2 regions of the Dehalobacter sp. CP genome follow, and region 2 is predicted to be linked to the other one. Evidence: riboswitches for the same ligand, from Rfam matches in the RefSeq annotation. Region 2 holds a riboswitch; the other holds the start of a gene.
What was found. Region 2 has a riboswitch for cyclic di-AMP ahead of AAH944_RS07640 (C40 family peptidase). Riboswitches for the same ligand answer to the same signal wherever they lie in the genome.

Region 1: another riboswitch for cyclic di-AMP. It lies ahead of ablA (lysine 2,3-aminomutase); the one in region 2 lies ahead of AAH944_RS07640 (C40 family peptidase).

The regions. Positions count from the first base shown of each region.
Region 1 is NZ_CP157399.1:2,021,313-2,024,741, forward strand. It holds gene ablB (putative beta-lysine N-acetyltransferase) at 1-670, opposite strand, end outside; gene ablA (lysine 2,3-aminomutase) at 645-1,928, opposite strand; cyclic di-AMP (ydaO/yuaA leader) riboswitch at 2,072-2,207, opposite strand; sodium ion sensor (DUF1646 type) at 2,269-2,322, opposite strand; gene AAH944_RS10015 (hypothetical protein) at 3,303-3,429, opposite strand, start outside.
Region 2 is NZ_CP157399.1:1,524,466-1,527,894, reverse strand. It holds gene AAH944_RS07645 (ABC transporter permease) at 1-109, shown strand, start outside; gene AAH944_RS07640 (C40 family peptidase) at 196-1,392, opposite strand; cyclic di-AMP (ydaO/yuaA leader) riboswitch at 1,396-1,530, opposite strand; gene AAH944_RS07635 (TrpB-like pyridoxal phosphate-dependent enzyme) at 1,734-3,104, opposite strand.

The sequences.
Region 1 (3,429 bases), 500 kb from region 2:
CCAGTTGGAATATCAATTCGCTTAATATGTTTCTGCCTCTATACTTTGGATAAGTGGCGCAATCAGTTATTTCAGCGTTCATGTGTTGTTTGTCAAGATCCGCCGAAGCAATACTGATAATTTTCCCTTCTTCTTCCGCTACCATATACAAAATATGATCCTGCATGACTTTTTGAAGATACTCTCTGCTGAAAATAGGTGTTGGATAGGTTTCAAATGCCGTTTGAAAAAGCTGAATTATCTGGGGAATATCGTCCGGCACGGCCTGCCTCATCGTAAAGTTTTTATTCTTAGTCAGCTCGAATTTATTGGTATTCTTAACGCAATAATCGATAATTCTGTTTTCTTTCTCCTCATAGAGTGAATTTTTGCGCTTCGTATCAAGAAAAAGGGACATACAAGTTGCATCCTCTCCCTGAAAAAAACCGTCGATAACCCCCTCTGCTACAAACCCGCATTCCTCAAAGATACTAAGATCTTGTTTATAACAATTCGCAATAATCTTACCCAAATTTTCTTTTTTGGAATAATCAATAATCTCTTTGATTATCAACTCAGACAAAAGAGAATGACTCAATATTTTAAGCCTTTTATTGCGATAATCCACGTACATGTCCACACCCGAAAAGTTTGTATAGAAATTTTTACATTCGTCTTGATCTATATTCATGGAAGTCCTCCCTCTTGTTAAGTCTTACGTTTGTACTTGGAATCAAGCACACTTGTTCATCTCTGTATAACTTTTCTAATCCCCGGTATTCTTTATTCTTGAATTTACCGCACGTGCCGCATTTTCGGCACTGGTGCGTTTTATCCCGAGGCTCGCTATACGTGCAAATTACACCTTCATAATTTCTAAGAATGACCTTTTCAGGGGAATATGAAATCAAGTATTGTGGATTGACCGGGATCTTCCCCCCGCCTCCAGGCGCATCTACTACAAACTGTGGAATAGCTAACCCTGATGTATGTCCACGCATCATTTCTATGATTTCAATCCCCACAGAAACCGGAGTTCTAAAATGTTCAATTCCTTCTGAAAGGTCACACTGATAAAGGTAATATGGTCTGATTCTCGAGCTTACCAGTTTCTGAACCAAATCACGCATTATATAGGGGCAATCGTTAATGTCTTTTAAAAGTACAGACTGGTTACCAATAGGTATTCCGGCATCAGCCAATTTTTCGCATGCTACCTTGGATTCAACTGTCAGTTCCCTGGGGTGGTTAAAGTGAGTATTCAGCCAAATTGGATGATATTTTTTCAGCATTTTGCAGAGCGTATCGGTAATTCTCTGAGGCATGACAACCGGTGTTCTTGTGCCTATCCGTATTATTTCCACATGTTTGATTTCTCGTATTGATCTTATAATTGCTTCCAGCCTTTCATCAGAGAGGCATAAGGCATCTCCACCCGACAAAAGCACATCCCTGACTTCTTTATGCACTTTAATATAATTGATTGCCCGATTGATATTATCAAGGGAAAGTGCCTTATCCTCATAACCGGCAAATCGTCTTCTGGTACAGTGACGGCAGTACATTGAACACTGATCAGTAATAAGCAAAAGCACCCTATCAGGATATCTGTGCGTAAGACCGGGAATTGGCGAGTCAGCTGTTTCATGCAGCGGGTCACTACTATCAAACTTGGATATTTTGGTTTCATGAATCGTTGGAATTGCTTGCCGTCTTGCCGGGCAATGTTCGTCATTTGGATCCATAAGTGTAGAATAGTAGGGCGTTATTGCCATACGTAATTTTTTTAGACTTACCGCCACTCCCTGACGCTCATCCTGGGTAAGGTTGACTACTTGTTCCAATTGATCAATTCTTGTGATTCTGTTGGAAATCTGCCACTTCCAGTCCTGCCACTGTTCTTCTGTTACATTTTTATATAAGGGTATATCCCTATAATTTCTTTGCATATTATTTAATTCCCCCTTCAGATTCTTAATTGAGGATTGCCTCCTCAATATTTAAGGTATATAAAACAAAAAGCTGCAGAGAAGTATCTGCAGCATATGCCAAAAATATAAACCTAAACTAAAGGTGTAATTAAGCATATCAATCACCTTCTCTTCCAACGCTTACGAGATTAGCTGACGGATTCGGGTCGAAAGAGCTAACCCTACCAAAGCACCCGCTTTGGATTCACCCCTATTGTTTGGGTCTCCCGTTCCATATGGATTCAGCGTTTAAATCTATTCAGTTATTTGTTGTCTTAAAAAGAATAAATAGAGGCGGATAGCTATACCAATATTTGGTAGCCTCCCACCCCAGAGCCCGCTTCTCTTGAAAATGGTAATAACCATTCCAACCGAAACTAACCTTATTAAATTTAACAATGTCTCTTACATTCAGTTAAGTAAATCAAAGATGATTAACTTATTTATTAATATAACATAAGCCTAATCGCCTGTCAATTAAATATGCCAATATTTGGAGTAACACTTAAGCATCACGTAATCATTTAACATCTACTTGTCACGTTAAATACCGTTTATTGTTATGTTTGATTATTCGATATAGCAGGGTTTCAGATTAGTTTTGGTTGAGATAATGAGATTCGAACCCACGACCTTTTACATGTAAAGCAAGCGCTCCCCCAGCTGAGTTACATCTTTTATATTCAAGGTTTAATAACATAATTAATTTGTTGATATGTATTGATTATAAAAAAATGCTATTAAATTATCATCTTAATTCCTTTGGATTTCTTTTAAAATTATATTTTTGGGGTAACATTATCAAAATACCCAATGTCATCTATAAAACAGCCTAAAAAAAACCAGCCGAAAAACGCACTTTTCAGCCCGATTCTTGCTCCTTTTTTACACCAGAACCACTACATATAGTGTTGACATTCCTTATTTGTCCTTAGAACCACAATACGTCATCATTATTATCGTCTCAACGTGTGTTATGGCAATAAGATGATACTAATGTGCGAAATCATTGCATTTTAACAAGGGGATCGGGAGGCTTTGTTATAAACATTTTCGCAAATAACCGTTGAAACGCCAACCACATCATATAGTCATTTTAATAGAAGCCTTACCGCTTCTCGTTGTGTTGCAAAATGATTCCATTCAGTTCATTAAAGCTTTTTATCCTCAGCAAGGAACTAAGAAGCACAAGTAAAATTACCTGACCTGTACTATAAGTTTCTCTCTGATTTTAGCAGAAAGAGATTTCTGGTAAAAGCTTTAAAAACTCGAATTTGATATAATTTTGAAACCGATAGTAATACCAGTAAAATCAAGGGATTGAATGCAATAAAGTAATATGCTGCTGAAAACCTAAAAAATTTCAATTGCTGATTTTTCTTCCAATATAATCTTAGTTCCTATTAGCAATGAAAATGCGCCAAAAACGAAAAGCCAAGAGCCGGCAAAATTCCATAAAAGCGGTCGAAGATATCCTTTG
Region 2 (3,429 bases):
CGTTGGCTTTATCATCATTTACCTGACCTATACGCTGGCTAAAGCCTTAAGTAGAAGGAAGATCAATCAAATTTCGATGGGTGAGGCCTTGCAGAGCGCAAGAGATTAGGAAAGAGATTTGCAAATAAAAATGATGCTAAGAGTTAACTATTAGCATCATCCTACTCGTTTCGATAACTCTTGCCAGTAAAGTTGTTAATATCTGCGGGCACCAAGATAACTGGACGAATGCGCGCTTAGATTGGATACGACAACGCCGGTTGAATAATTAAAGGCGTGCACATATTGTCCTCCGCCAATATAAATACCGACGTGTGAGGCACCCCGGGCATAGGTCGAGAAAAAGACAAGGTCTCCCGGCTGTAGCTCATCCCTGCCAACCGGGGCACCGGAAGCATACTGCGCGAAAGAGGAATGGGGAAGGGAGACACCGGCCGCAGCGTATACATAGCGGGTAAATCCGGAACAGTCAAACCCGCCGGGGCTTATTCCGCCATAAACATACGGGCATCCGACATAGCCCAGTGCATAATCAACGACATTTGAATAGCTATTGGATCTGGAAGCAACCAGGATCGGCTTGGCAGTCGGGCCTTCGGCAATCACTTCCGTCACAGCGTCCTGGAGAATCGTTTCCTTGACAACCTGCTTTTCCGAATACTTGCCGTTACTCTGGACATAAGAATAGGTTACGGACTTCGATCCGTCACTGCCTGCTGTAATCACTTCTTTTTTACCAAAGCCGAGCTTATAATCCTTCTTGGTGATGGTATCATATTGAATTTTCTGGGTTTCCGTATATTTTCCCTGACAGATGACCGTAAGGGAGTTATGATCAATCAAAGATTTCAAAACTTGTTCAGGTGATTGAATTTGAGAAAGCCCGGCGGTTGTTTTGGAGAATGTGACGTCTTCGGCGATCTTAACGGAAGTCACGACATTATCTTTCGTGGGTTTCACGTAATATGCCTGAAACTCTTTTAAGACCTGATCAATATCCTCCGCATCCGGCAAAACGGCAATCGCAGTACCATTGATGGCGAACTGATAGGCATCGTAGGGTTGATTAATCTTTTCTTCAACATTGTTCGGCCGCAGCGCAGAACGAAGATAATCGGCATTGCTGACGGTGATATTGGTATAGGCCATCTCGTAAGGTTTTTCTTTGGCCGCAGACGCCATAAGTGTATCTGCGGTATTTTGGTTAAAGACAAGTCCAAGTTGTTTTCCGTTGACAGAGACAGCGATGGCATTCATTGGGGCGGCAAGGTAACAGGCAAACGACCCGATTAATATCATAGTAATAAATAAACCACCGAGCAGGCGCGGTGATTTCCATGATATCTTTTTAAGGCAGGTCAAGGTAACGCAAATGATCTGCTTAAAATGCATCAAATTTTCACCTTTCTTAGCTTACGAGGTTAGTTGACGGATTCGGACCAAAGGTATAGGCCCTACGCAAAATGCGATTCACCCCAGAAAAAGAAGTTCCCCCGCTCCAGGCTAGCCTGGATTCAGCTCTTATTTAGTTTATATTATAATACGCAATCTCGTAGTAATTCGACACATAATTAAAATATCCTGCCTCGGGACGAAAAATTTATAACGCTGTGCAAAGCTACAACACCCAAGATATATAAACGAAGGACGCCTCAATTTGTATTTGAAACGCCCTTCGTAGGCTGTGTTTAAATACATTCCTTTATTACGAAGTCTGTTAGGAATGCTGATTTCTACAGATCCACTTTTGGCAGCGTAGCAAAGCCTTTTTCCAGATCGGCATCGGTCGGAATATAGTCTGTCATTGTGCCGGCGTTATAGCTCATATAAGCAGCCATATCAAAATATCCGGTGCCAGTCAGGCCAAACAGGATGGTCTTCTTTTGACCGGTTTCCTTGCACTTGAGCGCTTCATCCATTGCAACCCGCAAAGCATGTGCGGATTCTGGAGCAGGCAGGATGCCTTCACAGCGCGCAAAGGCTGTAGCTGCTTCAAATACCTTGGACTGTTCAACTGCCCGGGCTGTCATATAGCCGTCATTGTACAGTTTGGAAACGATTCCGCTCATACCGTGATACCTGAGGCCTCCGGCGTGATTCGGAGAGGGAATGAACCCTGATCCGAGCGTATACATTTTGATCAGGGGCGTCGTTTTTCCTGTATCCCCAAAATCAAACGCATATTTGCCGCGGGTCAGAGAAGGGCAGGAGGCCGGTTCAACACCAATAAACTCGATATTGTTTTTGCCGCGGATCTTGTCACCCATGAAAGGTGCAACCAGACCGCCAAAGTTCGAACCGCCGCCGATACAGCCAATAATCATTTCAGGCTCAATGCCGTACTTGTCACAGGCAAGCTTGGTTTCTTCGCCGATCACGGACTGGTGCAGCAGGACATGGTCGAGTACGCTGCCAAGTACATAACGGCAGTTTTCAGTTTTGACAGATGTTTCAATCGCTTCCGAAATCGCACAGCCAAGAGAACCGCCTGTGCCGGGGTTTTCAGCCAAAATCTTCCGGCCAATTTCCGTCGTGTCGGAAGGAGATGGAATGACTTTTCCGCCATAGGTTTCAATGACAGCTTTCCGGTAAGGCTTCTGTTCTGCAGATACCTTCACCATATAGACCGTTAATGGAATATTATAAAACGCACAGGCCATCGATAAGGCCGTACCCCATTGTCCTGCGCCGGTTTCCGTTGTCAGCGAAGACAGACCCTGTTTTTTGGCGTAATAAACCTGGGCAGCAGCAGAGTTTAATTTGTGGGAACCTGAAGTATTCGTGCCTTCAAATTTAAAATAGATCTCTGCAGGTGTATCCAGCAGCTTTTCAAGATTATAGGCTCTCACGAGCGGGGAAGGACGGTACATCCTGTAGTATTCGCGAACTTCCTCAGGAATTTCGATATATTCGTCCGTGTTGTTCAGTTCCTGTTCAATTAGTTCGTCACAGAAGATCGGCCGCAGATCATCTGCGGTGCAGGGCTTCATGGTGCCCGGATGGATAAAGGGCGGCGGGAGCTCTTTCATAACAGCTTTTACATTATACCAGTACTTGGGCATCTCTTCCTCAGGTAAATAGATTTTGTAAGGTATGCTTGTCATGGTCTTCATTCCTTTCCAAATTGTTAATAACTATCTTTTGATTAATCTTCGATGAATAAACGGAAATCTATTAAAAAAAGCCTTTATCCAAACTATCGGACAAAGACTTTGATCTCTGTGGTACCACCCAACTTGCGTTTACACGCCGCTTAAAACGTATGACGGACATACGCTCCATTCATAACGGGCGGAGTTCCCGGCCTGCATACGCTTACTCTTTGTAATCTCTGCACGGCCCTCATGAGTCCATTCACATCAGTGCTGTTACCGCTTTTCCACCGGCTGCGGCTCTCTTGAAACAGCAAACATCATGTTACTACTCTCA